2 regions of the Devosia sp. Soil_C_22 genome follow, and region 2 is predicted to be linked to the other one. Evidence: riboswitches for the same ligand, from Rfam matches in the RefSeq annotation. Region 2 holds a riboswitch; the other holds the start of a gene.
The links. A riboswitch is a leader RNA that binds a small molecule or an ion and turns the genes downstream of it on or off. The one in region 2 is predicted to bind cobalamin.

Region 1 (14,784 bases), on a different contig from region 2:
TAGTCGTCGCTGTCCAGCAGGTCGTGCTCCCGGTTGTCCTGATTGTGGACAATGGCATCGATATTGGTGAGCCTGGCAACGAACCGGTCGCGCTCGGGCGTACCTGACGCATGCGCGCCATAAGCGTATTGGCCCCAATTGAGGAATGCGTCGGCGAGATCGGCCTTGGTCTCCCACGAGCCCGAATCCATCAGGCCCTGCAGCCCCGCGCCGTAGGCTCCGGGCTTCGATCCGAAGATGCGGTGGCCTGCCCTGAGGGCGGCCTCGCGCTCGGACGCACCGGATTTCATCAGCTCGAGCGCGTCGGTGCGCATGCGGGTGGCGATTGGATTGTCGCCCTCGGGCTCATCGAGCGCCCCGATGGCGCGGATGGCCTTGTCGAACAGGGCGATCTGCGCGGGGAAGGCATCGCGGAAGAAGCCGGAAATGCGCAGCGTGACATCGGCGCGCGGACGGCCGAGTCTTGCGAGCGGGATGATCTCGTAGCCGGAGACACGGAGGGAGCCGGGGTCCCATGTGGGTTTGGCCCCGATAAAGGCGAGGGCCTGCGCGATATCATCGCCGCCGGTGCGCATGTTGGCCGTGCCCCAGACGGAAAGCGCGAGCGAGCGCAGCGGGACGCCGTGATCCTGGAAATGGCGGAGCAGCAGGTTCTCGGCCGATTTCCGGCCCAGCTCCCAGGCGGTGGGGGTGGGCACGGCACGGTTGTCGACGGAGTAGAAGTTGCGGCCGGTGGGTAGCACGTCGAGGCGGCCGCGCGACGGCGCGCCGGAGGGACCGGGGGCGATGAACTTGCCATCGAGGCCGGCGAGCAGCGCGGCGGTCTCGGAGGGGCCCGAGGCGCGGAGACGGGGGCGGATGATGGTCTCGATGGTGGCGAGCACGGCGGCGGTGGCGGGCCAGTCGGGGTTGGGGGCGCGGCCATCTACTAGTTCGGCGGCGAGCTGTTCGAGGTACTCGACGACGTCACCGACGGTGCGCATCGCACCACCCCCACCCCCGGCCCCTCCCCGCAAGGGGGAGGGGGGCGACTCCGCAAGTTCTGCGAGGACTGCCGTCAGGCCTTGCCAAACGCCGTCCAGGTTGGTCGCAACGTCTCGATTTGTGAAACGGATGACCCGATAGCCACGCGATCTCAGGAAGTCGGTGCGCGCAGCGTCGCTCTGCTGTGCCGAATCGGTGAAGTGCGTTTCGCCATCGAGTTCGACAACCAGCTTCGGATGGTGTGACGCAAAGTCGGCGACAAATCTCCCGATCGGCACCTGCCGGCGGAAGTGGACCCCGCCCTCCTTGAACGTCCGCAGCATCGACCACATCACCCGCTCGGGCGCGGTCGCTGCATTTCGCAATCGCCGCGCGTTCGCGATACTTCGGGGAGCATGGTCGGCGAGGCCAGCGTGCCCCCCTCCCTCTTGCGGGGAGGGGTTGGGGGTGGGGGTCGCGCGGTCGGGCACGAAAGGCCCGGTCCACTCCACGCCCAAGTCCGCCGTTAGCGGATCGAACCCCAGTCTCAGGTCATCGGCCAGCGCACGGATCAGCGACGCCTCCCCTGCCCCCTCTCCGCGTGGCACGCGCGCGAGCGCCACGACCAGGTCGCGCTCCAGCCGGCCGGTCGGGGATTGGCCGAAGATGTGGAGGCCATCGCGGATCTGCGCTTCCTTGAGGTCGCACAGGAAGGTGTCGATCCGGCGCAGCGACTCCGTCTCGTCCGGCACCAGCCCGATGTCGCGGTCCAGCCGCGCGTCGCGGGTGAAATCGAGGATGCGCTTCCTGAGCCCGGCGAGGCGGCGGCGGTCCATGCCGGAAGCGGCATAGTATTCGTCGAGCAGCGCCTCGAGGTCCTTCAGCGGGCCGTAGGTCTCGGCGCGGGTCAGCGGCGGCACGAGGTGGTCGATGATCACCGCGCCGGTGCGACGCTTGGCCTGCGTACCCTCGCCGGGATCGTTGACGATAAAGGGATAGAGCTGCGGCAGCTCGGCCCACAGCGCAGCGGGATAACTGGTTATGTCGAGCGCGGTGGCCTTGCCGGGCAGCCATTCGAGATTGCCGTGCTTGCCGTTGTGGATGACGGCATGCGCGCCGAATTCGTGCCGCAGCCAGAGATAGGCCGCGAGATAGCCGTGCGGTGGCACGAGGTCCGGATCGTGATAGCTGGCGGTCTCATCGAGATGATAGCCGCGGGCGGGCTGCAGCAGGATGGTGACGTTGCCGAGGTCGAGGGCGGGGAGATGGAAATTCTCACCCCGTGCGAAGGGATCGGCGGAGGGTTCACCCCAACGCGCTGTGACCTCGGCCTGTATTTTCGCGGGCAGCGCTGCAAACAGCGCGCGGTAGCGATTCATGGGTAACGTGATGCCGGTGCCGCGCTCGGGATGGGCGTTGGTGGGGCCGGATTGGAGGGCTTCAATCAGGGCGTTGCCTGTAGTGAGCACACCGAACTGCTCCCCTCCCCCTTGCGGGGAGGGGCTGGGGGTGGGGGTCGGTCGGTGATCCTCAGTACCACCCCCACCCTCAATCCCTCCCCGCAAGGGGGAGGGAGGCGAAGGAGCTGAGAGACCATAGCCGGCGGCCTGCAGTGATTTCAGAATCTCCACCGTCGATTGGGGCGCGTCGTACCCCACACCGTTGGCCAGCCGCCCGTCGCGGATCGGGTAGTTGGCCAGCACGATCGCCACCTTGCGCCCCGCCACCGGCGTGCCCCGCAGCACGATCCAGTTCTTCGCCAACGTCACCGCCCGGCTGATACCTTCCGCATCCGGCGCGTAGGCCGAGAGCGGACACTGCGTGCGCTCGTGCCATACCGCTTCCTGCTTGTGGCCGACGAGGATCATGCCGTGGCGGCCGTCGAGCTCGGGCAGCACCACCTGCATGGCGAGGTCCTTGGCCGACAGCCCCTGTGGATCGGCCGCCCACTGCGCTTCCGGCCGGCCGGCCTGGATCAGCTGGATGACCGGGGCGTCGATGCCAGCGAAGGGGTTCTGCCTGTCGTCGAGGCCATCGAGCCCCAAGGCGAAGCCTGTGAGGTTGAGGACGACCTGCGGCGGATACGCCGCGAATACCGCCTGCACGAAGCGGATGCAGGCCCCCTCTTTCAGCGTCGAGACGACGATGGGGACGGGGTTCAGCTGTTGCGCCTCAAGCTCGGCGATGATCGCCTCGAGCGTCGCGGTGCCCGCGCCCTCGAGCGCGGCACGGTAGAACAGCAGCGGCACGTTTGGGTGAGGCGAGGGCGGGAGGTCCTCGATCATGCCCTGCGCTGGATGCCAGAGACCGAAGCGCGCGAAGGGGCGCGGGGCGAGCTCCCCTCCCCCTTGCGGGGAGGGGTGGGGGGTGGGGGTGGCGCTGTGAGCCTCGCCGCCACCCCCACCCTCGGTCTTTCCCCGCAAGGGGGAGGGAGGCGATGACGCCGCCAGCAGGCGAAACACCGCCAACAATCCATCGGCATTGTCCGGCCCGCCGGCCGTGAACAGCGCGTGCAGCCGCGACCAGTCCCCGGGAGCAACGGTCGAGCGCTGCTGCAGGATCGGGTCGGGTGTGGCGTCGCCCGGCAGCAGCGCCAGCTTGAACCGCCCCTGCAGGGCAAGCCCGGTCAGCTCGTCGACGCCATACTGCCAATAGGCCGGGCCGCCGAGCAGGCGCACGACAACCAGCTTGGCATGCTGCACCGTCTGCTCGATCCACATATCGACCGACAGGTTGTGGCCGAGGCGGAGGATGTTGGCGAGGCGGAGATCGGCCGCCCCTGCCCGGTCGGCCGCCGCCGCCAGCATCATCAGCTCGCTGTCGGCGGCGGAGGCGAAGACGATGTCGGCCGGGGTCTGGCCGAGATCGATGGCCTCGCCATCCTGCTGCAATGCCCCGGCCTGCGCCGCGAGAAGATGCATCAGGAATGCCTTCCACCGGGTGTGTCGGGCTGCATGGTGTTAAGCCACGACCGCCGCCGCCTGCTGCAGGCTCGCGGTGATCGCCGCGCGATCGAGCGGACTCTCGCCGATCACCACCAGCGCGGTCTGGCGCGCCTCGCCCGGCTTCCACGGCCGGTCGAAATAGGCGTTCACGCGCGGGCCGACCGCCTGGATGGCGAGCCGGGCCGAAGCGCCGGGTAGCGCTGCAAAGCCCTTGAGGCGCAGCACATCGTGGGTGCGGATTGTCTCCTCGATGATGCCAAGGAGCCGGTCCTTGCTGGTGACGCCGTCGAGGGTGACCGAGAACGAGTCGAAATCGTCGTGCTCATGCCCCTCGCCACCATGCTCGAGCTCATGGTGGCTCTCGCGCCCAGCCAGGTTGTCCTCGGTCGACAAGCCCATGCCGAGCAGCGCCGCGACATCGACATGGCCGTTATGGGCGCGGACGATGCCGGTGCCCGGGCGCATCTCGGCCTTGAGGTGCGCCTCGACCGTGTCGAGGTCGCGCGCGTCGACGAGGTCGGACTTGTTGAGGATCACCATGTCGGCGGCGATCAGCTGATCCTCGAACAGCTCGCCGAGCGGCGTCTCGTGATCGAGCATGTCGTCGGCCGAACGCAGCGCATCGACGGCCGCCTCGTCATTGGCGAAGCGCCCGGCGGCGAGCGCCGCGGCATCGGCCACGGTGACGACGCCGTCGATGGTCACTTCCGACTTGATCTCGGGCCAGTTGAAGGCCCGGATCAGCGGCTGCGGCAGCGCCAGGCCGGAGGTCTCGATGACGATGTGGTCGGGCCGATCCGGCCGGGCCAGCAGCTGCTGCATGGTGGGGATGAACTCGTCGGCGACGGTGCAGCAGATGCAGCCATTGCTCAATTCGATCATGTCCTCCTCGCGGCAGGTCTCGTCGCCGCAGCCGGCGAGGATTTCCTTGTCGACGCCGAGTTCGCCGAACTCGTTGATGATCAGCGCGATGCGCTTGCCCCTGGCATGGGCGAGCACGTGGCGGACCAGCGTGGTCTTGCCGGCGCCGAGGAAGCCGGTGACGACGGTGACGGGGATCTTCTCGGTCATGCGTGGGCTCCCTTGAGGGCGAGGCCTTCGCTCCTGGCGAAGCGCTCGTTGAGCCAGCCGAACAGCGGGCCGGCGATCAGCCAGAACAGCGCGCCGACGCCCAGGGCATTGGCGGCAAAGCTGGTGGCGAGGTGGGCGGGAACGACGCTCGGCTCATGCGGAGCGGCGGGCGCCCCGATGAGATGCGGCGCAATCAGCAGCACCGCCGCAATGGCGAGGCCGAGCGGGTTGCGCAGCTTGGCGACAGTGATCAGCGCCGCGCCGGTGGCAATGGCCGTGCCGATCCACCAGGCCTGGCGGACGACGAGATCGGCGGCCGGCATGCCGGGCAGTTCCGGCGGCAGGCCGAGGGCCGGGGCGAGTTGCAGGGCGAGGAAGCCGCCAATGCCCCAGACGACGCCGTTCCGTGCATTGATCTCGAGGCCGGCGAGCACGCTCACAGCGGCCAGCACAAAGACGAAGCCGATGCCGCCCAACACGTTGGCGAGCACCGTGTAGGCGGTGCGCTCGAAGCCGTCTTGGGGGGCCCAGGCATCCTCGTCATGTTCATGTGCCCCGGCGGGCGCGGCCGCTTCGTGGCTATGCTCGGGAGTGCCGGCCGGATGCTCATGCGCTTCGGCCGGGTCGACGTTCTCGTAGGTTTCGGCTTCGAGGATCAGGGGCGTGACGCGCCATTGCTGGGCGGCACTCATGGCCAAGCCGGCTGCCAGTCCAGTGAGGACGGCAGCGAAGAAGATTCGCTGGAAGAGTTTCATCGATGTCTCGCGGATTCGCTGGTTGGCGGCTCAGTGGCAGGGGAAGCCGAGCGCATGGCGCGTGTCGTGCGCGCCATTGTGGATGGCCATGTCGCTGGCAAAGCCGACGCCGCCGACGAGGACGAGGCCGATGAACAGTGCCAGCACGCCTGCGATGAGACGGTGCGAGATCGAGAGAGAAGCAGTCGACGTTTGAGTCGCGGTGGTCATGTGCGGACACCCTCCGTGTGCACGTTGATTTGGGCTCTGCGCCCGGTTGCACGTCGGCAGGTCTCCTGGCTCACGGGTCATCGTAATCTCCGGCCTTCCCGCCGTCCCAAGGACGACAGTGGCTAGTCGGAGGCACTCGCCGCTTACAGTTGCGGGGGCAGCCACGGATTTGGTCCCTGATGGGTACGCCGCACCGTGTTCCCTTTTGATCCGCGCGCCCAAGCGGGGTTGCGGAACCAACGTGGCTGTATCGTTACGCCGAGCGGTGGGGTGCGGTCAATCTTCCGCGGCGTTCGGATCCGGGTAGCCGATGGTTAGGCTCTGGATACGGGCATCCACCTGTTCGAGCAGCGGCTCAGTCGACTGGATCAGCGTATCGCCCGAGATCGGACCCACGTCGAGATCGGCCGGATAGTCGCCGACGGCGAAGCGGAACGACACGGTGCAGCCGCCCGGCAGGTTCTCGAACTTGCCGCCAGTGGTCACGGCGGTACCGCCATAATCCCAGAAGAAGCCGTAAAGCTCGAACGGGCCGCCATTCAGCGCTTCGACCTCCTTCACCGTCATGCCGACGGCGAGTCCGCCCGGCGTGGTGACGCCGGCCGGTACGGTGACATAGGAGAGCTGCTCGCGCGCCTCCTCGTTCCACCAGCCGAACTCCTGGCGTTTCGCCTCGTCGCCGGAAAAGATCGTGGTGGCGAGCAGCGTCGTGCCCTCGGGACCGGGAACGTCGCCGGTGATCACGTTATCCTTGCCGAAGGTCTCGATGAGCCGTGCCTCCGAGCTGTCGGCGGCGTAGGGCCCCTCGCACTTTATCTCCTCGGCGAAGACGGGAGTCGCGACGAACAGGATGGGAAGCAGCAGCAGGGTGCGCATGGGATCAGGACCTCCGACTCGCCCGGGGGACGGACAGGCCACAACTCTGTGCAGGGCTTGCGGCGAGATCAGGGCGCGAGGATGAATGGGCATCCGCTCCCGATTCGCCGGTGCTCCATGCCCTTCACCTTCCAGACCGTGATGCCGATCGTGCTGCTGATCGGCTCCAACGTCTTCATGACCATCGCCTGGTACGGACACCTCAAATTCCCCAGCGCCGCCCTGTGGGTGGTAGTCATGGCGAGCTGGGGCATCGCGCTGGTCGAATACTGGCTGGCGGTGCCCGCCAACCGCATCGGCTATGGCACCTATACGGCGGCCGAGCTCAAGACCATCCAGGAGGTGATCAGCCTCACGGTGTTCGTCGCCTTCGCGGTGTTCGTGCTCGGCGAAAAGCTGACCTGGAACCATGCCGTCGGCTTCGGCCTCATTTGCCTCGGCGCCTTCTTCATCTTCCGCGGCCCGCTCAAGTAGTGGCCTCGCTCCCCTCCCCTTGCGGGGAGGGGTGGGGGGTGGGGGTCCATCGAGGATCACTGCACCACCCCTACCCTCGTTCCCTCCCCGCAAGGGGGAGGGAGGCCCGAAAGGCCGGTGACAGAAGCTAAGTGAGCAGCGAGCGGTGGGCGAAGGTGCCCGCCGCGACGCCGCCAGCGACCGCATAGCTGATCGAGGGCATCGGGAACGCCACATCGCCGGCGGCATAGACGCCCGGCACGGTGGTCATCTGCGTCTGGTCGACGGCGTAGAATGGGCCGAGATGGCCGTCCTTGGTCTCGCAGCCGAGCTCGACCCCGATATTGGTCGATAGCCGCGCCGGCGGATGGGCGAACATGGCATCGAGCGGCACCTTGCCATTGGCGGTGACGATGGCCCGCAGCTGGCCGCTGTCGTGCTCGAGGCTCAGCACCGTGTCGTCGATGATCGGCACGTTCATGTCGGCCAGCGCCTTGCGAGCGATGTCGTCCACCGGATTGCCGTTGGTGAACAGGGTGAAGGTGCTGGTCCACTCCTTGTAGAAGCGGGCGAGGTCGAGCACGTCGCCGTGGCGCAGCAGCAGGCCGAGCTTGTGATCCGCGAACTCGTAGCCGTGGCAATAGGGGCAGGTGAAGACGGTGTTGCCCCAGCAGGCATCGGCACCCTTGGGCAGGACGCTGAGATCGTCGCTCATGCCGTGCGCGAGGATGATGCGGCGGGTCGGCAGCCTGTCGCCGCCCTCCAGCTCGACGACGAAGCTATCGCCGTCCTGGCTGGCGCCGGTGGCCCGGGCGTTGCGGATCTCAACGGTCTTGTAGATGGCGAGCTGGCGGCGGGCTTCGGCGACGAGTTCGAGCGGCGGGCTGCCGTCGCGGGTGAAGAAGCCGTGTGAATGCGCGGCGAAGCGGTTACGCGGCGCGCCGGTGTCGAGCACCAGTACCTTGCGCCGGGCGCGACCGAGCTGGGTGGCGGCGGCAAGGCCGGCAAAGGCGCCGCCGATGATGATGACGTCATGCATGATGGATCCTCAGGATCGGAATGAGCCGGAGCCGCGGATGTTCCCCGCGGCCCGACAGCAGGTTGGATGCGTATCAGTGCGACTGGCCGGAACCACCGACGGCAACGATATTGTACGGCTTGCCGGCGACGGGAATCTCACGCTCGAGAGCGAAGGTGGCGGCATCGACGATATGCAGCTTGCCGGCCAGGGGATCGGTGACGGCGATCTCGCCGCCGGCCACGGCGATGCGCGGTCGCGGCAGGCTCCACTCGCCGTCCATCGAATAGGGCCCGGTGACGGTCAGGCTCTTGTCGATCGCGCCTGCCACGATATCGAGCCGATGCAGCTTGCCGTCCTCGGTGAAGATGTAGGCGTATTTCACGGCGACCGGATCGATGGCGAAATGCACACGGCGGGTCGGCAGGTCGACAAGCCGGAAGGTCGAATCGGCGGACGGGTCGATGATGGCGACGCGATCGGCGCCGTAGTTGCCGAGCCAGTACTGCATGGCAACGCCGCCGAGCAAGGTGGTCGACTTGCCCTCCGGCAGGTCGTCCGAATAGGGCAGATGCGTGATCCGCGGCCCCTCGGCGCTCTCCTGCACCAGGAGCAGGCCGGTGGCGCAGGCGATGGCCAGCGTATCACCCGAGCTGGCCTCGCCGTGAAGATCGGGGCAGGCATACAGATCGCCGACGGGCTTGCCGTCTGCATCCAGCACATCGATGCCGATTGGCAGCGCGTCCGGATCGTTGGCGTCGGGGCGCGTCAGCAGGGTGTATTCGCCGACCTGCGCCGCCACGCCGTGATGCGGCGCGGAGGAAGCGCGGTCGCGCGCCTCGGGCGTGCCGGCGAGCCAGGATGTCTCCCCGACGATCCGGGCGACGCCTGAACCATCGAGGAAGATGGCGATCTGGCCATCATGCTCGACGAAATGCACCGGCCGCTCGCCTTCAACGACCGGCTCGAGCAACTGCGGCGCGCCGACCTCGATGTCGCCATGGTCGCCGTGGTCGGAAATGGTGATGCCCGACACGATGGCCGAGACGCGGTTGGCGGCGCCCTGCACGGCATAAACGGCCGCGCGGCTGGAGGTTGTGTAGAGGCTCGCCGGGCCCGCGAGATCGAACCTGCCGGCGACCTCGCCTGTCTCGAGATCGATGGCTGTCACCACCGGATCGGCATGGTCGGCGACGAACAGGCGGAAGTGCGTGTGCTCATCGGCTGAGGCCGGCAATGAGAGGGGCGCCGCAAGGGCGAGCATGGAGAAGGCTACGGTCAGGCCGCGCATGAGAGCTCCTGTTATGATATTTAGTTACGAGCAGGCGTTGCAAAAAATCCGGAGCCATAGCCCCGGATTGCCCGGTTACTGCAGGCAGGCCACCAGGCTGTCGGCGAGATTGCCGATGAGCTGGCGATAGAGGCCCCGACCGGCCTCGAGGCTGGCGCCTTCGGGGTCGAGCACGGCGGATTTGGCGCCGGTACCTTCGATCAGCACATCGACGACGCGCGTGTCGAAGTTGGGCTCGGCGAACACGCAGGCGGCGTCGAGGGTTTTCAGCTTGTCGCGGATGGCGTTGATGCGGTCGGCACCAGGGCTGAGCTCGGGGCTGATGGTGATTGAGCCCGCGACGTTGAGGTCGAAGCGGTGCTCAAAGTACTGGTAGGCGTCGTGGAACACGACGAACGGCCGATCCTGCACCGGCGCGAGCTTGGCTTCGGTTTCGGCGATCAACGCATCGAGGTCGGCGGCAGCCGAAGCAGCGTTCGCCTCGTAGGTGGCGGCATGCTCTGGATCGGCAGTGGCGAGGCTTTCGGCGATCACCGCCACCATGGCCTTGGCGTTGGCTGGATCGAGGAAGAAGTGCATGTCGCGCTCGCCCTCGCGCTCATGCACATGCTCCTCGGCATGATCGTGATCCTCGCCCTCGTGGGCATGATCGGGATCGTGCCCCTCGTCGCCGTGATCGTGCGGCTCGAAGGTGCCACTCTCGCGCGGCGGCAGCAGCTCGATGCCGGGGACGTCGCTCAACTCAACCACCGTGGCATTGGGCGCCAGCGTGCCGATCGAATCCTCGAGGAACAGCTCGAGCCCATGGCCGGTCCAGAACACCAGGTCGGCCTGCTGCAGCGCGGCGGCATCCGACGGTTTGAGGCTGTAGGTGTGGGGCGAGGCCGCGCCATCGACGATCAAGTCCGGCGTGCCGAGATCGCCCATCACCTGGGCCACCAGCGCGTGGATTGGCTTTACGCTGGCGACGACGCGCGGCACTTCGGCCAGCGCGGCAGTGGTCAGCACCAGGGACGCGGCAAGCGCGGCGAGCATGGATTTCAGCATGGATCAGGCCCTCGTTGAAAACGGCGGCGAATGAACGAAATGTTATGACATAACGCTATCGCCGCGTTACGCTATAACGTAATGATGTAACGTCAGCAAGAGACGGACTGCGTGAATTTATGGATGCGCTCAAGAAGCACGAGCTGGGGCACGAAGTGCTGGTCGATGTGGCCGGCGCCGGCGTGCAGCGCGACGGCCGCTGGCTGGTCGAAGGGGTGGACCTCTCGATCAGGCGCGGCGAGATCGTGACGATGATCGGGCCGAACGGCTCGGGAAAATCGACCACGGCGAAGCTCGTCACCGGGGTGCTGAAGCCGAGCGTCGGCAGCGTTTCGCGCAAGGCGGGGCTGCGCGTCGGCTACGTGCCGCAAAAGCTCTCCATCGACTGGACCATGCCGCTGACGGTACGCCGGCTGATGACGCTGACCGGCACCTATGGCCGCGACGAGATCACCCGGGCGCTCGAGGCGACGGGGGTCGCGCATCTCGCCGAAGCAGAGGTGCAGAATCTCTCTGGCGGCGAGTTCCAGCGCGCGCTGCTGGCGCGGGCGATGATCCGGAAGCCCGACCTGCTGGTGCTCGACGAGCCGGTGCAGGGCGTCGACTTCTCCGGCGAGGTGGCGCTCTACGACCTGATCGGGCACATCCGCGACGAAACCGGCTGCGGCATTCTCCTGATCAGCCACGACCTGCACGTGGTGATGGCGGCGACCGACACGGTGATCTGCCTCAACGGCCACGTGTGCTGCCGCGGCACGCCGGAATCGGTGGCCAACAGCCCGGAATATCTCAGCCTGTTCGGCGCCCGGGCCGCCAATGCGCTGGCCTTCTACCAGCACCATCACGACCACACGCATCTGCCGGATGGCCGGGTGCTGGAGGCGGGTGGCCGCGTGGTCGAGGCGCATGAGCACGATCATGGGCATTCGCATGAGGGGCATCGGCATGGGTGATCGTTCGATGTTCGGCGCGTGGGGCGCCCCCCTCCCATCCTCCCCCACAAGGGGGGAGGTGCAGGGCGGAGCGTGTGTCACGATCGTGCCCCACTCACTGGCAGGCACCTCCCCCCTTGTGGGGGAGGCCGGGAGGGGGGTGGCAACCCACACCGACCCGAGTGGGGCCGCCCATGCTTGACGACTTCTTCACCCGCGCCCTCATCGCCGGCATCGGGCTGGCGCTCGTCACCGGGCCGCTGGGCTGCTTCATCGTCTGGCGGCGCATGTCCTATTTCGGCGACACCATGGCGCATTCGGCGCTGCTCGGCGTGGCGCTCAGCCTGATGTTCTCGGTGAATGTCACGCTCGGCGTATTCGTCGTCGCGGCGGCGGTGGCCGGAATCCTGCTGCTGTTGCAGCGCCGGGCGACGCTCTCGACCGATGCGCTGCTCGGCATCCTCAGCCATTCGGCACTGGCGATCGGCCTCGTCGTCGCCTTCCTGAGCGGCATTCGCGTCGACCTGATGGGGTTCCTGTTCGGTGACATCCTCGCCGTGTCGGTCACCGACATCTTCATCATCTACCTCGGTGGCGCGGTGATCTTCGGCCTGGTCATCGCGCTGTGGCGTCCACTGCTCGCCGGCACGGTGAATGCCGAACTTGCCGAGGCCGAGGGCATGCGGCCGGAGCTCACCCGCATCGTGCTGATGCTGCTGCTCGCCTGCGTCATCGCCATCGCGATGAAGATCGTGGGCGTGCTGCTTATCACCGCGATGCTGATCATTCCGCCGGCGACGGCACGGCGGCTCAGCACCTCGCCCGAGCAAATGGCGGTGATCGCCGGCGTCGCCGGGGTGATCGCGGTGGTGGCCGGGCTGTTCGCCTCGCTGCGCTTCGATACCCCGAGCGGACCTTCCATCGTGGTTGCCGCGTTGCTGCTGTTCATTGTTGCCGCCGTGCTGCCCGTGCAGTTGTGGCGGCAGAGACGAAAGGCCCCCGATCATGGCGCATAGTCACGACGACCATCACCACGAGCGCCCGCGCGACCTGACGCGCAACCAGGACCTGGTGCTGAAGACGCTGAACCATGCCGAAGGCCCGCTCTCGGCCTATGACATTCTCGACAAGCTGCGCGACGACGGCCTGCGCGCGCCGCTGCAGGTCTATCGCGCACTCGACAAGCTGATCGAGCACGGCCTCGCGCACCGGCTGGAATCGCTCAACGCCTTCGTGTGCTGCGCCGACGCCGGATGCCACCAAGGCGCCAGCACCGCCGCTTTCGCCATCTGCTCGGACTGCGGCCGGGTCGACGAGTTCGCCGAGCCGGCGGTGGTCGAGCGGCTGGGCGGCTGGGCCCGCGACAACGGCTTTGCGCTCGAGCGCACCACGATCGAACTGCGCGGCCGCTGCGCCGAGTGCCGGGCGGCGGGTTGAGTTGAGACGGAGTGAAGCCCCATACTCGGTGTCATCCCGGCGCAGGCCGGGATCCATCCTGAGATATCTCCTCTATCACTGAGAGGGGAGAGACCTCAGGATGGGCCCCGGCCTCCGCCGGGGTGACCCGGTGGTTTTCATCAACCTTTGAGCGACGCTCGCCCTTCCGCAAACTTCCCTGCTGGGGCGGATCAAGAAGCCTGGCGCAGCGGCTCGGCTTCCCCCAGCAGCCGCTTCAGTTGGTCGATCGGCAGCGGTCGCGCAAACAGGTAGCCTTGGAACTCCTTGCAACCCAGCCGCGACAGCAGAGCCGCTTCCTCGCGGCGCTCTATGCCTTCGGCGGTGACGGCCAGCCCCATCGCGTAGGCGTAGACCATGGTGGATTCGACCAGCGCGGCCTGCACCGGATCAGCGTCGATATGGTCGATGAGCGAACGGTCGAGCTTCACCCGGTCGAACTTGAACTGGCGCAGATAGCCGATGGACGAATAGCCGGTGCCGAAATCATCGAGCGCGATGAGGATGCCAGCCTGGCGCAACTGCTCGATCAGCCGGATGGCCCGATCCGGGTGGGAGACGAGGAACGACTCGGTCACCTCGAGCTGCAGGCGGGCGGCGTCGACGCCCCACTCCTCGAGCGCGGTGAACACGGTCTGCGGCAGCGCCGGGTTCTTGAGCTGGGCGGTCGAGACGTTGACCGAAATCTTGATGTTGCCGAGCGGCCCGATCTCCTCGACGGCGCGGCGCAACGCGAACATGCCGAGATCGTCGATGAGGCCGGAAGCTTCGGCGGCGGGGATGAACTCGCCCGGCCCCATCGGACCGGCAGCGCGGCGGGTCCAGCGCATCAGGGCCTCGACCCCGATGATCGCCTCGGCGCGGAAATCGATAATGGGCTGATAGACGAGGTCGAACTCGCCGGCATCGAGGCCGCGGCGAATATCGGCCTGCATCTCGATGCGGCGCCGGCGCTCGTCCTCGAAGCGCGGATCGTAGTCCACCGCCTGGCTGCCACCGGTCTCGCGGGCGCGGGCCACGGCCGTCTCAGCGCGGCGGAGGATGCTGGCCACGTTGTCACGCGTAATCTCGGCCTCGACGATGCCGATGGAGAGCGCGACCTTGAGCTTGAGTTCGCCCACCGGCACGGGGTGGGAGAGGCCAACAAGGACGCGGTCGGCAAAGCCGTGCGCGGCGGCCGCGGCCCCCTCGCGCAGCCAGGCGAGGGTATATTCGGCCGGGCCGGTGCGTGACACGACGACATCGTCGCCGGCGACAGCTCGAAAGCGGGTAGCAAGCGCCACGAGCAGTTGGTTGGTGACCTCGCGGCCATAGAGGCCGACGACCGCGGCCGAGTCTTCGACGAAGAGCTGACAGAAGGCGGCGGGCAGTTCGCCACGCTTGCGCGGCACCTGGGCGGCGAGATGCTCCTCGAAGCCGAAACGGTTGAGCTCACCCGAGATCGTGTCGTAGCGGGCGTTAAGCCAGTCGCGCTGATCGGCCGCGGCGCGCAGCTTGATGGCGTGGCGGAAGGCCGCGAGCACGATGAAGACCAAGGCGCCGATGACCAGCATCACCACCGAGGCGACGGCGGCAGCGTGCGCGAAGGCGGGATCGCCGGGACGGCGCGGCTGCCAGCTGATGGTGGCGATGTGGGTGCCGGCGGCGTCGACGAGCTTCATGGTGTCGTGGCCCGGAATGGCGACATCGACGAGTTCCGGCTTGGGCAGCTGGAAGCGGCTGGCGACGGCGGCGAGCACGTTGTCATCGAGTTTGCGTGCCAGCCACA
Region 2 (14,784 bases):
GAGCGTCAGCGGAATCGCAACAGGATCAAGGACTTTGACGATCTCGGCGGAGAGGATCGAGCGCACTTCGTCGCCGGTGATGTCGCGATCGAAGCGGTCGCGGCGGAGGGCGTCGGTGACCGTGGTGGCCATGTCGACGCCGAAATCGGCCTGGATCAGGATATCCTCGAGGTCGTCGAGCATGGCCTGATCGAGCTTCTTCTTGGTGAAGACAGCGGCGATCGAGCCGGTCAGCTGGTCCGAGGAGCGCTTGAGGCCGGAGGTTAACCGCTTGAGCCAGCTTTCTTTTTTCGGCGGCTCGGCGAGTGCGGTGACGGTGGGAACGGGCGGGATCGGATCGGGCTCGGCGGCGAGATCATCCTCGACTGCCTCGATATAGGCCGGGGTAGCTTCGGGCGGGCCGGCTGGCGGCTCGCGTTCCTCAACGAAATCAACGGCTTGCTCGGCTGCTTCTTCCTGCAGCGCCTCTTCGAGGGCGAGCTCCTGATCGGGCGGGAGGACGAGCGGAAGCGCTTCCATCACCTCGTCGAGGACGATTTCGGCTTCGTCCGACGGATTGGGGCTGGAGTCGGCGGTGGTCGGCGTCGCGGGCTTGTCGCCGCCGCCGAACAGGCGCTGGAAGAAGCCCTTTTTCTTTTCTTCAGCCATCAGGCGGCGGTCCTCAGGGGCTCACCGACGAGGTGCCCGTTCTCGAAATGGGTCATCAGCGCTGTCACAATCTCTCCCGCAACATGACCGGGCAATGAACAGGTTATGAACTGCTCGGTGCGTCCGATCCCGTCCTTTTCGACGAGAATGGACTCGACCTGCCCGATGCGCGAGGCCGCGAGCTTGTCGAACTGGGCGTCGCCCAACGCACGAAGACGGGCGGCGCGTTCCTTGGCAACACGCTTGTCGACCTGCGGCATGCGCGCGGCAGGGGTGCCGGGGCGGGGCGAGTAGGGGAAGGCGTGGATGTAGGTGAGGTTCGCCGTCTCGATGAACTCGAGCGAGTTCTTGAACATCGCGTCGGTCTCGGTGGGGAAGCCGGCGATGAGGTCGGCGCCGAAGACGATGTCGGGACGGAGCGAGCGGAGCTTCTCCACCACGGCGAAGGCGTCGTCGCGCAGGTGGCGGCGCTTCATGCGCTTCAGGATCATATCGTCGCCGGACTGGAGGCTGAGGTGCAAATGCGGCATCAGGCGGCGGTCGGACGCTATGGCGTCATAGAAGGCCTGGTCGGCTTCGATCGAGTCGATGGACGAGATGCGCAGGCGCGGCAGGTCGGGGACGTGGCGGAGGATCTGCTGGACCAGCTTGCCGAGCGTCGGCGTGCCGGGCAGGTCGGGGCCATAGGAGGTTATGTCGACGCCAGTGAGGACGATCTCGCGATAGCCGTTGCCGACCAGCTTCTTGATCTGCTCGACGACGAGGCCCATCGGCACCGAACGAGAGGGGCCGCGACCGAACGGGATGATGCAGAAGGTGCAGCGGTGATCGCAGCCGTTCTGGACCTGGACGAAGGCGCGGGTACGGCCATCCATGGCCTCGATCAGGTGACCGGCGGTCTCCCTGACCGACATGATGTCGTTGACCTGGACCTTGTCGTTCAAGGGCAGGCCGAATGCTATGGGGGCATAGCTTTCCGACTTCAGCTTGTCGGCATTGCCGATGACGAGATCGACCTCGGCCATGTCGCCGAACGAGCGGGCCTCGGTCTGGGCGGCGCAGCCGGTGACGATGATCTTGCGCTCGGGATTGTCGCGCCTGGCCTTGCGGATGGCTTGCTTCGCCTGCCGGACGGCCTCGGAGGTGACGGCGCAGGTGTTGATGATGATGGTGTTGTCGAGCCCGGCCTTCTCGGCCTCGGCCTTCATCACCTCGCCTTCATAGGCGTTGAGGCGGCAGCCGAAGGTCAGGGTCTCGATCGCCATCTCAGGCGACCTGCTGCTCGCGGGACCACGAGCCGGTATGGGGATCGAAGGCGCCGGAGAATTCGAGCTCGGCCGGGCCGGTTAGCAGCACATGGTCGTCGGCGCGCCACTCGATGACGAGATCGCCGCCGGGCAGGGTGACGGTGGCCTTGCGGCCGGTGCGCCTGGTGCGGGCGGCATTGACGAGGGCGGCGCAGGCGGCGGTGCCGCAGGCCTTGGTGAGGCCGGCGCCGCGCTCCCAGGTGCGCAGGATGATGTGATCGGGCGCAACGACCTGGGCGACCGAGATATTGGCGCGCTCGGGGAAGATCGGGTGGTTCTCGAGCAGCGGGCCGAAGCGGTCGAGGGCGTAGTTCCACACGTCATCCTTCACCCAGAAGGTGGCGTGCGGGTTGCCCATCGAGGCGACCGACGGGGTATGTAGCACCGGCGCGTCGATCGGCCCGACCTGGAGCTCGATGCCGGTGGTGTCGACGAACTCTTCGGCGAGCGGAATCTCCTGCCAGCCGAAACGCGGCTTGCCCATGTCGACGGTGATGAGGCCGTCGTCGCGCTCGTCGCCGGTCAGGATGCCGGCCAGCGTCTCGAAGACGAAGTGCTTGCGGCCGGTCTCGGCGCTCAGCGCCTGGACGACGCAGCGCATGCCGTTGCCGCAGGCCTGGGCCAGCGAACCATCGGAGTTGATGATCTCGATATAGTTCTCGGTGCCGGGCGTCCGCGGATCATGGATGGCCATGATCTGGTCGAACCTGGTGGCCGGATCGGCATTGATGGCGATGGCGGCGGCAGGGGTCACCCGGTCGGCACGGCCACGCATATCGGCAACGATGATCTCGTTGCCGAGCCCGTTCATCTTGAGGAATGGGGCGTTGGACATGGCGGCGCCTTGGCGGTTGTGGGGCCTATATGGCGGATGTGGGCGGAAATTGCCAGTGGCGGGGGATCTGCAGGGTGCGAAGGACGCATCGAGCGTGGGGCGCACCCCCACTCTGTCCCTCCCCCGTCCAGGGGGAGGTGACCTGCGCTCGAAAGTCATCGTTCCACAAGCACCGGCGTTTGTTTGGGCGTCTCCCTCCCCCTTGCGGGGAGGGGACAGGGGTGGGGGTATCTCTGCGAGCCAGCGGGAGAGGAATGATTCACGTGAGACAATTCACGCTTTGGCCCGCTCCGCCAGATGCGCCAGCAGCGGAGTGAGCTCGGGGGGCGGGGATTTCTCGATGCGGCGGTAGGTGCGGCCGTCGATGGTGCGTTCGAGCATCTTGCCGTCGATCATGGCGCGGCGGATCAGGGCGTGGTCGCCGAAATCGTGCCAGTCGCGGATCAGGTCGCTGATCTGGCGCTCGGTGAAGGCCTCGCCGCGCGGGATGCGCGACCACAGGACCCAGAGGCAGAGCATCTGGTGGCTGTAGCGCGAGGGCCAGTTCATCAATACGCCCAGGTCGTCGAAATAGCGGACGGCTTTCTCGACCTGGCTGAGATCGGCGCGCGGGCCGGGCTCGGCGGCGGCCTTCAGCCGGTCGGCGGCTTCGGCATCGGTACGCAAGTGCTGGTAATTGGCGAAACCGGCGGCCTTGGCCAGCATGTTGAGCAGCTCGACATGGGTCGGCGTGCCGTCATGGCTCGCGAGGCTCTGGCGCAGGGTTTTGGCGAAGGGCGACAGGTCGGCGACCTGCAGCGGAATGGCAGTTCTGGACATGACTTATCCTCTATCGTGCCGACCCGAGGCGGGTGTCGTGGTCGCCGGCTTGCGAGGGCACGAAGGACAAGTGCTGTCTCGAAAGAAAGGATATCGCAGGTTTAGCTCCCCGTGAGGGGCGGCGACGCCTGGGTGAACTGCAGACCCTGCCGACCCTATAGCGCCGGTGGGGAAAGCGGGCAATGGCCTTGTTCAGGCCACGTTCGGACGGGTAGTTCGGGACGTTGCCGGAGGGGGAGTCGAGTTGGCGGAGATTGCGAAGCGGCACCGCTGGGCAGTGGAGCTGCTGGCGCCACAGCCGGGCGAGCAGGTGCTGGAGATCGGCTGCGGGCATGGCATCGCGACCGGGCTGGTGCTGTCGGCCGGCGCGGACGTGGTGGCGGTCGACCGCTCGGGCAAGATGGTCGAGGCGTGCATCAAGCGGAACGCCGGGCTGGGGCGGCTGACGGCGTTCGAGAGCGATTTCGAGACGATGGAGCTGGGTCCGTTCGACGCAGCGCTCGCGATCAACGTCGACTTTCCCCGGCACAAGGATCGCGGCTGGGCGGCGGCCATGGCCAAGGCGGTGAAGCCGCGCGGGCGGATCGTGCTGGTGCTCGAGGCGCCGGCGATCCGAAGCGTGGACCGGTTCGCCATGCAGGCGGCCGCCAGCCTCGCCGGCGTGGGGTTCGAGGTCGACACGCAGTTCAACGACGGGATCGTGGCCGTGTCAGGCGTGCGGATTGCCGCCGACAACAGGAACTAGCGAGCGGCGGCGCAGCGGCCGATGGTGAACGGGGCGCGTGCGTTTCCTTGACTCCGCCCCATTCCTCCTCTATTCCGCGCCCCAATCCATCAGGACAAGTCTCCTGAAGGCCGACCGGGACCCGTGAAGGTATAAAGAGATCCCGGAGGCTCCCACCCGACAGCGCGATGCGCCCTCGGGTGTGTTTGGCGTTTGCGCTGATGGCCCCTACATCCCGAGCCACATGGGCACGGGAAACGAGGTAGACGGATGTTCGAGAGCCTAAGCGACCGGCTTGGTAAAATCTTCGATGGACTTCGCGGGCGCGGTGCGCTCGGCGAGAAGGACGTCGACGAAGCGCTGCGCGAAGTGCGCCGGGCGCTGCTCGAGGCCGACGTTTCCCTCGAGGTGGTCAAGGCCTTCGTCGAGCAGGTGCGCGACCGCGCCGTCGGCGTCGAGGTCACCCGTTCGGTGACGCCGGGCCAGCAGGTCGTCAAGATCGTGCATGACGAGCTGGTCAAGGTGCTGGGCGAAACCCAGGTGCCGATCGATTTCAATACCACGCCGCCGATGACCATGCTGATGGTCGGCCTGCAGGGCGCGGGCAAGACCACGCATGCCGGCAAGATCGCCAAGCGCATGAAGGAGCGGCAGGGCAAGAAGGTCCTGCTTGCCTCGCTGGACGACCGCCGCCCGGCCGCCAAGGAGCAGTTGCGCGTGCTCGGCGAGCAGATCGGCGTCGATACGCTGCCGATCCAGCAGAACGAAAAGCCCGTCGATATCGCCAAGCGCGCCCAGCGCGAGGCCCGGCTCGGCGGCTATGACGTCGTCATCCTCGACACCGCCGGCCGCACGCATATCGACGAAGAGCTGATGGCGGAAACGGCGGCGGTGAAGGCCGCGACCGAGCCTCACGAAATCCTGCTGGTCGCTGATGCGCTGACCGGCCAGGACGCGGTGAACCTCGCCCGTTCGTTCGACGAGCGCGTCGACATCACCGGTATCGTCCTCACCCGCGTCGACGGCGATGGCCGTGGCGGCGCGGCGCTCTCGATGCGGGCGGCGACCGGCAAGCCGATCAAGCTGATCGGTACCGGCGAAAAGATGGATGCGCTCGAGGATTTCCATCCCTCGCGCATCGCCGACCGCATCCTCGGCATGGGCGACATCGTCTCGCTCGTCGAGAAGGCGGCGCAGAACGTCACTGCCGAAGACGCGCAGAAGATGGCGAAGAAGCTCAAGAAGGGCGTCTTCGACCTCGACGATCTCAAGAACCAGCTGCTGCAGATGAAGAAGATGGGCGGCATGGGGTCGCTGCTCAACATGATGCCGGGCATGGGCCAGATGAAGAAGGCCATGGCCGGCGTGAACCTCGACGACAAGGTGTTCGACCGCCAGATCGCGATCATCAACTCGATGACGCTAAAGGAGCGCGGCAACCCCGACCTGCTCAACGCCAAGCGGCGCATCCGCATCGCCAAGGGCTCGGGCACCAAGGTCGAGGACGTCAACAAGCTGATGAAGCAGCACCGCCAGATGGCGGACATGATGAAGAAGGTCTCGAAGGGCGGCATGGGCGCGCTGTCGGGCATGTTCGGCGGCAAGATGGGGGGCAAGATCCCCGGGCTGGGCGATATGCCCTCGCCGGAGAACATGGATCCGGCCGAGCTCGAGCAGCTGGCGCGGCACATGGGCATCGACCCGGCGTCGATCCCGCAGCAGCAGGGCGGACCCGGCGGGGTCGGCGCGCCCAAGCAGCTCGCACCTTCCAAGCTGCCGACCGATGTCGGGCAGCTGTTGAAATCCGGTTCGGGTGGATTACCCGGGCTTGGCGGCGCACCGCGCTTTCCGGGACTTCCCGGGTTAGGCGGCGGGTTCGTGCCGAAGAAGAAATAACCCTGAACAGCAACGAACGAACTCAACTGAAGGACTGAAGAATGAGCCTGAAACTCCGCCTCGCCCGTGCCGGTACCAAGAAGCGCCCGTACTACCATGTCGTCGTCGCCGACGCCCGTTCGCCGCGCGATGGCCGCTTCATCGAGAAGATCGGCAACTACGATCCCAAGCTCGCCGACAAGGACAAGCGCGTCACCCTCGTGACCGAGCGCGTGCAGCACTGGCTGAGCGTCGGCGCGCAGCCGACCGACCGCGTCGCCCGTTTCTTCGACGCCGCGGGCCTGCTCAAGCGCGAGCCGCGCAACAACCCCGAGAAGGCCAAGCCGGGCAAGAAGGCGACCGAGCGCGCCGAAGCCAAGGCGCAGGCCGAGGCTGATCGCGCTGCCGCCGCCGCTGCCCCGGCTCCCGCCGAGGCTCCGGCCGAAGAAGCCGCCGCTACCGAGTAAGCCGTGGCTGTCGCGGGCGAAAGCGGGAGCCTCCTGCTCATGGGTCGCATCGGTGCGGCCCATGGGATCAAGGGCGAGGTGCGCATCCAGTCCTTCACCGAGGATCCGCTGGCGCTGGTCGACTATGGCCGGCTCGCGACCAACAAGCCGGGGCTTACGGTCCGCATCCTTGCGGCGCGGACCACCACCAATGTGCTGGTGGCCCGGCTCGAGGGCGTCAACGACCGCGATGCGGCGGAGAAGCTGAACGGGGTCGAGCTCTATGTCGACCGTTCGCTGCTGCCCGAGGTCGAGGACGACGACTATTATCACGCCGACCTGCTGGGCCTCAGGGCCCAGCTGAGAGACGGCACGGCGCTGGGCGTCGTGTCGGCCGTGCCGAACTACGGGGCGGGGGATATCCTCGAAGTGCGCGACGAGCGCAGCGGAGACACGTTCCTTTATCCCTTCACCAAGGCGGTGGTGCCGGAAGTGCACCTTGCCGACGGGTATCTCGTCATCGAGCCGCCGATCGAGGCGGAGCCGGGCGAAGAGGAACCCGATTGAGCTTTTCCGCGTCCGTCATCACGCTGTTTCCCGAACTGTTCCCGGGCCCGCTCGGCGCCTCGGTGATCGGGCGGGGGATGGCGGATGGGCTATGGTCGCTCAATGCCACCCAGCTGCGCGACTTCGCCACCGACCGGCACCGGACGGTGGACGATACGCCGTCGGGTGGCGGCGCCGGGATGGTGCTGAAGCCGGACATTCTCGCCAAAGCGATCGACGCGGTGGCGCCTGCGGGCGATCCGCGGCCGCGCATCCTGATGAGCCCACGCGGAAAACCGCTGACGCAGGCGCGGGTGCGCGAGCTGGCGGCGGGGCCGGGGGCGGTGATCGTGTGCGGGCGGTTCGAGGGCGTCGACCAGCGGGTGATCGAGGCGCGGGCGCTCGAGGAAATCTCGATCGGCGACTATGTGCTCGCGGGCGGCGAGGTAGCCGCCATGGTGCTGCTCGAAGCGGTGGTGCGGCTGATCCCCGGGGTGCTCGGGGCGGCCGAGAGCCATGCCGACGAGAGTTTTGAGAACGGGCTGCTCGAGTATCCGCAATATACGCGGCCGCAGGTGTTCGAGGGTCGGGAGATCCCGGCGGTGCTGACCGGCGGGGATCACGGCAAAGTCGCGAAATGGCGGCGCGCCGAGAGCGAGGCTCTCACCAAAGCGCGGCGGCCGGATTTGCTGAAGTAGGCGGACGAGAGGCCGCCCCTGCGCCTCCCTCCCCCTTGCGGGGAGGGATCGAGGGAGGGGTGGTCCGGCGATCACCGATGGACCCCCACCCCCAGCCCCTCCCCGCAAGAGGGGAGGGGAGCAAGGTCAGTGGCCCTGGTGGCCGGTCGGGGCGGTGTCGGCGTTGGGGGCGCCGATCGCGAGCGTGACCGGGACTTCGCCGGCTTTCTCGAATTTCAGCGTGAGTGCGAGGCACTCGTCGGCCTTCAGCGGCTGCGTGAGATCCATCAGCATGAGGTGGTAGCCGCCGGGATCGAGCGTGAGGCTGCCGCCCGCCGGGATTTCGAGGCCGCCTTCGACCTGGCTCATCTTCATCATGTCGCCCACCATCTGCATCTGGTGGACCTGCACCGTTCTGGCGCCTTCGGTGGAGCCGCCGAGCAGGCGGTCCGGCGCGGTCCCCCGGTTCTCGATGGTGAGGTAGCCGCCGGCCACCTTGGCCTGGGGCAGGGTGGCGCGGCTGAAGGCGCCCGAGATGGTGAGGTCGCCGGCGGTGAAGATGTCGGCCGCGCAGCCGGCGGGCTGGGCGAAGGCAGGAGTGGCGAGGAGCGAGAGGCCGAACAGGGCCGCGGCGGAGAGGTAATTCATTGCGCTGATCTCGGTTGCGACCTGCGTTTAGCGCATGCCCGCCCGCCACGTCTTGCGGCAAATCGGACAGCGGGCCCGATTGCTATCGAGGGGCCAGAATGACACAAAGGGTGTCGACGGTGCGCATCCTTCGTTCAGAAGGCGGCGTGAAACGGGAAGCCGGTGAAGTGCCGGCGCCGCCCCCGCGACTGTAACGGACCGATACTCTCCCCCGTGGTGCCACTGGTTTCGACTGGGAAGGCGGGTGAGAGGGTCCGGAGCCAGGAGACCGGCCGTCCGGTGGTGACCCAAACCGGGACCACCGAACACATGAAACGCGACAGGGACGGTGGGTCCCGATGGAGAGATTTATGCGCGCGCTGATTGCCTTCCTTTTGATTCTGCTGCCGACGGCGGCCTTCGCCCATCCGGGGCACGAACATGTGCCCGGGCTGCTGAGCGGCTTCCTGCACCCCATCGGGGGGCTCGACCACGTGCTCGCCATGGTGGCGGTCGGCGTGTTCGCCTACGTACTGGGCGGCCGTGCCCTGTGGCTGGTGCCGCTGAGCTTTGTCGCCATGATGGCGGTCGGCTTCGGGCTCGGCCTGGCGCAGGTCGACGTGCCGTTCGTGGAGCTCGGCATTGCGCTGTCCAGCGTGGTGATCGGTGGCGTCGCGGCGCTGGGCCGGCCGATGCCGGTCGTCGCCGCTTCGGCGCTGGTCGGTGTGTTCGCCGTGTTCCATGGCCACGCGCATGGCGCTGAGATGCCGGCGGGTGCCGCCGGCTTCGAGTATGCCGTGGGCTTCATCGTCGCGACGGCAGTGCTGCACCTCGCCGGCATCGGCGCCGCGATGGGCCTGGCCAAGCTCGTCGGCAAGTATGGCAAGCCGGTGGCGCAGGTGGCCGGTGGGCTGTTCGCGCTGGGCGGTGTGGGCGTGCTGGCCGGGTGGCTCTGAGGGCATAGTGCCCGGCAGCAACCCCCTCTCTTGCGAAAACTAAGGACTTAGCTGCGCTAAGCCCAAGTTTTTGCTTTCTCCCCCGGCTAGGGGGAGAGGGGCCTGGTGGGTGTCGCCGCCCCCTCCCCCGCCTTCGGCGGTCCCCCTCCCCCGTTCCGCGGGGGAGGATCACGGGAGGCCGGTGGGCCGACATAGAAGTGACATCAGATGCCCGGGAGCCCTAGACTCTCGGGCGTTCTTCATCTATAGCCCCGCTCGCTTGAGCTTCGGCTCGGCCAATAAGCGCATAACAATCCGTGCAAACAAGACCGGGCGGTCGGCGGAAACGTCGGCGAAACGCTCCATCGAAAAGATCATAACGGAAAGACTGACATGTCGAACATCATCGAACAGCTCAATAAAGAGCAGTACGACAAGCTCACCGCCAAGGCCCATCCGGAGTTCACCCATGGCGATACCGTCAAGGTGTGGGTGAAGATCCGCGAAGGCGACAAGGAACGCCTGCAGGCCTATGAGGGCGTGGTGATTGCCCGCTCCGGCGCCGGCATCATGGAGAGCTTCACCGTCCGCAAGATTTCCTACGGCGAAGGCGTGGAGCGCGTGTTCCCGGTGCTGTCGCCGAACATCGACCGCATCGAGGTGGTGAAGCGCGGCAAGGTGCGTCGCGCCAAGCTCTACTACCTGCGCGACCGTCGCGGTAAGTCCGCCCGTATCTTCGAGAATACCGGCGCTCGCACCAAGAAGATCGAAGCCGGCGAACGCACTGCCGCGCTCGAGGCCAAGAACGCCCGCGAGGCGGAGAAGATCGCCGCCGCCGAGGCGTTGGCCAAGGAGCTCGCCGAGAAGGATGCTGCCGAGGCCGCAGCAGCTGCTGCTGCCGCCGCGGAAGCCGCTGCCGCCGAGGCGCCGGCCGAAGAGACCAAGGCCGAGTAATCGGTTGATACTGTTGAGCGCGCCACAGTTTTGGCGCGACTGCAGCTAGAGTTCAGCCCGGCTTACGAGCCGGGCTTTTGATTCCAGCCGAGGGACTTGGAATGGACGCAACTCTTCAGGGCGCAGAAGAGCGGCGGCAGCTGGCGGAGGACCTGAGGTCCGAGGCGCGCAGCGTGCTGGTCGATACGGGGCTGCTGGACATGCTCAACGGCCGCTTTGGCGAAGCGGTGGTGACCGGCAGCGCCGGCTACGACCTGATGGTCTATCGCGATATCGACATCCACATGCCGTGCGAGGGCGAGCGCTGGGCCGAATGGGCGGGGCTGGCGGCCGACATCGCCATCCAGCTCAGCACCGTGGGCCTGCAGCTGCACAAGGCGAACTACCTCAACGACTATGTCGAGCCGCATCCGCTGGGGGCGGGGCTCTATTGGGGCCTCGAGTTCAAGGATTTCGCCGGCAATGGCTGGAAATGCGACATCTGGGGCTGGGAGCCATTCGATTTCGCCGTGCGCCAAGCGCGCGACGCCAACCTGCGCGCCGACCTGTCCCGCTGCGACCGCGACCTGATCCTCAAACTCAAGCACGAGGCACGGGCCCGGCCGGGCTATTATGGCGTGATGGTCTCGGGGTTCGATGTGTACCAGTTCGTGATGGCCGGCGCGGGCGAGACGCTCGATGAGCTGGAGCGTTGGAAGGGGCTGGTGGCCTAGAGGGCAGCTCGTCCGGCCTCAGAAAGGCCCCCTCACCCGGCGCTGCGCGCCGACCTCTCCCCCAAGGGAGAGGTGGTGCCGCGGCAAGATCGTGCCTCAACTCACCTCTCCCTTGGGGGAGAGGTCGGATCGCGAAGCGATCCGGGTGAGGGGGCCTTACAGCCGCCACCAGTTTCGCTAACACTTCCTCCGGACAGCACCCAATGACCGGAGGAAATCATCCATGCAATCCTACATCTGCGTCACCTGCGGCGTTGCCCATGCGCCATCCGCGGCGCCGCCGCGCCATTGCGCCATCTGCGATGACGAGCGGCAATATGTCGGGGCGGGCGGGCAGCGGTGGACGACGCTCACCGAACTGCAGGGGGAGCGCAGGAACGAGTTCCGTGACATGGAGCCGGGCATGGTGGGGATCGGTACGACGCCGTCGATCGCTATCGGCCAGCGCATGTTGCTGATCCAGCAGCCGGGCGGCGGGATTTTGTGGGAATCGACGCCGCTGGTGACGGACGAGGCGGTGCAGCGGATCAAGGAGCTGGGCGGGGTCCGGGCGATCGCGATCTCGCATCCGCATTTTTATGCCTCGATGCAGGACTGGGCCGAGGCGTTGGACGTGCCGATCCACATCCACGCGTCGAACCGGGAGTATGTGATGCGGCCGTCCGACCGCATCCGCTACTGGGACGGCGAGACGTTCGACCTGGGGCAGGGCGTGACGCTGGTGCGCTGCGGCGGGCACTTTGTCGGCTCGAGCGTGCTGCACTGGCCGGGCGCCGATGGCAAGGGCGTGCTGCTGACCGGCGATACGATCACCGTGGTGCCGGATACGCGCTGGGTGAGCTTCATGTATTCCTACCCCAACCTCATACCGCTGCCGGAACGCACGGTGCGCCAGATCGTCGGCGCGGTGGAGCCCTATGAGTTCGACCGGGTGTACGCGTCGTGGTGGGACCGGACGGTGGTGCGGGACGGCAAGGCGCGGGTGCGGGCGTCGATGGAAAGATATATCGCGGCGATACGGGGGTAGGGGTCGAGGCGCAGGGCGGAGAGTTCGGCCGCCCCCTCCACCAAGCTTCGCTTGGTCCCCCTCCCCCGCCACGCGGGGGAGGATCATGGAGCGGCAGGCCTAAGGTCAGTGTTGTTGACGTAAGATATATCTTGAGAGCTATCTTGTGCCCGCCATGGCCGAAGCATATCTTGCGGGTATCGTAAGATATATCTTGGAGCAGAAGATGCGACATCATGATGAGCGGTGGGACCGCAACTGGCGGCGGATGGAAGCCATGGCGCGACGTGGGTTTCGTCGCTTCGGACAGTTCGACGGCAATATGGCGCCGGGTGGCGAGTGGGGTGGCTTCGGGGGCAATTTCCGCATCGGGCGGATGCTGGCCTCGGGCGACCTCAGGCTCGTGGCGCTGTATCTGATCGAGCAGCAGCCGCGACACGGCTATGACCTGATCAAGGCGATCGAGGAGAAGTCGCAGGGCTTTTATTCGCCTAGCCCCGGCATCGTCTATCCGGCGCTGACCTTCCTCGAGGAGGCGGGCTACGTCACTTCGCAGGTGGACGGGAACAAGAAGCTCTACACCATTACCGACGAAGGCCGGACGCACCTGGCCGACAATCGCGAGGCGATCGAGTCGACGCTCGATTTTCTCGGCAATGTCGGCACGCGCATGAACCAGTGGCGCGATCGCATGGCGAGCCCGGATTTTCCGTTCACGCCCGAGCAGGCCGAAAAGTTGCGCGGCATGGGCAAGCGCTTTGCCGAAGGGCGCTGGTTCGGCGAGGAGGACCAGCCGCATCCGGGACATGAGCATGGCGGCCACGAGCATCCGGGCCATGGGCACTGGCGGCGGCCGGGCGAGCCGGATCGCGATATCGCCGATGTCGGGCCGGAAGTGAACGAGGCGCGCAAGGCGCTGAAGAAGGCGATCAAGGCCGCGCTGAAGCGCGGGCCGGAGCAGGAGGCGCGGGTCAGCGACATCCTGCGCCGGGCGGCCGATGATATCCGCCGCGGGCTCGGCGAGGACGAGACCGACATCGATATCTGAGCGAGATGGGCTCCGCTGCGGCGGGGCCCTTTTCCGCATTGTGGGACGAGCCGCAAGCCCGGCTTTCGCCGGACCGCGTCACGGCCTAACATGCCGCCGCTAGTCAAAGGGTGGATGTTTCCGTGAACGATATGGCCCCGATCGGGGTGGACCGCGTGGCTGCCGCGCAGGGTGTGGTGCGGCGGCTCGAGGGCGTGATCCGGGCTGACCGGATGATGACCGATCCGGTGATGACCTACGGTTATTCGGGCGATGCCAGCCACTACCGGCTGGTGCCGGCGCTGGTGGTGATCATCAACTCCGAGGACGAGGTGCGCGCGGTGATCGAAGCGGCGCGGGCCGAACGGCTGCCGCTGACGTTTCGCGCGGCGGGCACGTCGCTCAGCGGCCAGTCGATCACCGAGGGCGTGCTGGCGGTGCTGGGCGACGGGTGGCGGAAGCTCACGGTGCACGAGGGCGGCGAGCGGGTGACGCTGGGGCCGGCCAATATCGTCGCCAACGTCAACAAGGCGCTGAAGCCGTTCAACCGCAAGATCGGGCCGGATCCGGCGAGCCAGGCCACCTGCAAGATCGGCGGGGTTGTGAACAACAACTCGTCGGGCATGTGCTGCGGGGTGGCCTACAACACCTACCACACCATGCTGCGGCTCAGGGTGATGCTGGTCGACGGCACGGTGCTCGATTCGGGCGACCCGGCCTCGGTCGCGGCGTTCCGGGTGTCGCACGCCGAGCTGCTGGAGGGGCTGAGCGCGCTGCACCATGAGGTGATGGCAGATGCCGAGCTGGTGGCGCTGATCCGGGAGAAATACCGGATCAAGAATACGGTCGGCTACTCGATCAACGCGCTGATCGATTTCCATGACCCGATCGACATCCTGATCCACCTGATCGTCGGCTCGGAGGGCACGCTCGGCTTCGTGTCGGAGGTGACCTACCGGACCATTCCTGAGCATCCGTACAAGGTGACGGGGCTGATCCCGTTCCCTGATCCACACTCGTGCGGCCGCGCGATCTCTCGGCTCGCCAATGGCGGGGTGCAGCAGACGCATGGGGTGACCTCGGCGGAATATCTCGAGCGCCGGGCGCTCGAGGCGGTGGCGCACCTGCCGGTGATGAAGGCGTACGAGAAGTTCTTCACGCCGACCTCGCCGGCCATGCTGGTCGACGTGTCGGCGGAGAGCCCGGAGGAGCTGGAGAAGGAAATCGCGCTCGCCACCGCGATCCTTGCCGAAGAGGGTGCGACCGACATCGATTTCGGCGATGGCGACGGGGAGCGCGCGCACCTGCTCTGGGACATGCGCAAAGGCTTCATCCCGATGTTCGGGGCGACGCGGCCCAAGGGCACGACCATGCTGACCGAGGACGTGGCGGGGCCGGTGGAGCGGCTGGCCGATTTCGTTATCGATATGCGGAAGCTCCTCGACGAGTACGGGTATTATGACGGCGTACTGTTCGGGCACGCGCTGGCGGGGAACCTGCATTTCCAGATGGCGGCCGATTTCGGCAACCCCGAGGAGGTCGAGCGCTTCGACAAGTTCTCGATCGCGCTGGGCGACCTCGTTTCTGTGCAGTATGGCGGCTCGCTGAAGGCGGAGCATGGCACCGGGCGCGCCATCGCCTCGTT

Region 1: linked by a shared signal. The riboswitch ahead of AC3A6I_RS01915 (CbtB domain-containing protein) and the one ahead of AC3A6I_RS18940 (HupE/UreJ family protein) in region 2 are both predicted to bind cobalamin.

Annotation. Positions count from the first base shown of each region.
Region 1 is NZ_JBDGIY010000001.1:400,095-414,878, reverse strand. Features, by position in the region: gene AC3A6I_RS01930 (cobaltochelatase subunit CobN) at 1-3,884, opposite strand, end outside; gene cobW (cobalamin biosynthesis protein CobW) at 3,924-4,979, opposite strand; gene AC3A6I_RS01920 (CbtA family protein) at 4,976-5,734, opposite strand; gene AC3A6I_RS01915 (CbtB domain-containing protein) at 5,765-5,944, opposite strand; cobalamin riboswitch at 5,983-6,200, opposite strand; gene AC3A6I_RS01910 (hypothetical protein) at 6,221-6,820, opposite strand; gene AC3A6I_RS01905 (DMT family protein) at 6,938-7,294, shown strand; gene AC3A6I_RS01900 (NAD(P)/FAD-dependent oxidoreductase) at 7,422-8,312, opposite strand; gene aztD (zinc metallochaperone AztD) at 8,386-9,582, opposite strand; gene AC3A6I_RS01890 (zinc ABC transporter substrate-binding protein) at 9,658-10,626, opposite strand; gene AC3A6I_RS01885 (ATP-binding cassette domain-containing protein) at 10,749-11,582, shown strand; gene AC3A6I_RS01880 (metal ABC transporter permease) at 11,756-12,577, shown strand; gene AC3A6I_RS01875 (Fur family transcriptional regulator) at 12,567-12,998, shown strand; gene AC3A6I_RS01870 (bifunctional diguanylate cyclase/phosphodiesterase) at 13,190-14,784, opposite strand, start outside.
Region 2 is NZ_JBDGIY010000002.1:367,589-382,372, forward strand. Features, by position in the region: gene ftsY (signal recognition particle-docking protein FtsY) at 1-648, opposite strand, end outside; gene mtaB (tRNA (N(6)-L-threonylcarbamoyladenosine(37)-C(2))-methylthiotransferase MtaB) at 648-1,913, opposite strand; gene dapF (diaminopimelate epimerase) at 1,915-2,790, opposite strand; gene AC3A6I_RS18905 (DUF2087 domain-containing protein) at 3,064-3,609, opposite strand; gene AC3A6I_RS18910 (class I SAM-dependent methyltransferase) at 3,854-4,354, shown strand; gene ffh (signal recognition particle protein) at 4,604-6,229, shown strand; gene rpsP (30S ribosomal protein S16) at 6,271-6,675, shown strand; gene rimM (ribosome maturation factor RimM) at 6,715-7,221, shown strand; gene trmD (tRNA (guanosine(37)-N1)-methyltransferase TrmD) at 7,218-7,898, shown strand; gene AC3A6I_RS18935 (copper chaperone PCu(A)C) at 8,025-8,525, opposite strand; cobalamin riboswitch at 8,626-8,816, shown strand; gene AC3A6I_RS18940 (HupE/UreJ family protein) at 8,876-9,460, shown strand; gene rplS (50S ribosomal protein L19) at 9,833-10,393, shown strand; gene AC3A6I_RS18950 (hypothetical protein) at 10,495-11,106, shown strand; gene AC3A6I_RS18955 (MBL fold metallo-hydrolase) at 11,330-12,133, shown strand; gene AC3A6I_RS18960 (PadR family transcriptional regulator) at 12,339-13,160, shown strand; gene AC3A6I_RS18965 (FAD-binding and (Fe-S)-binding domain-containing protein) at 13,292-14,784, shown strand, end outside.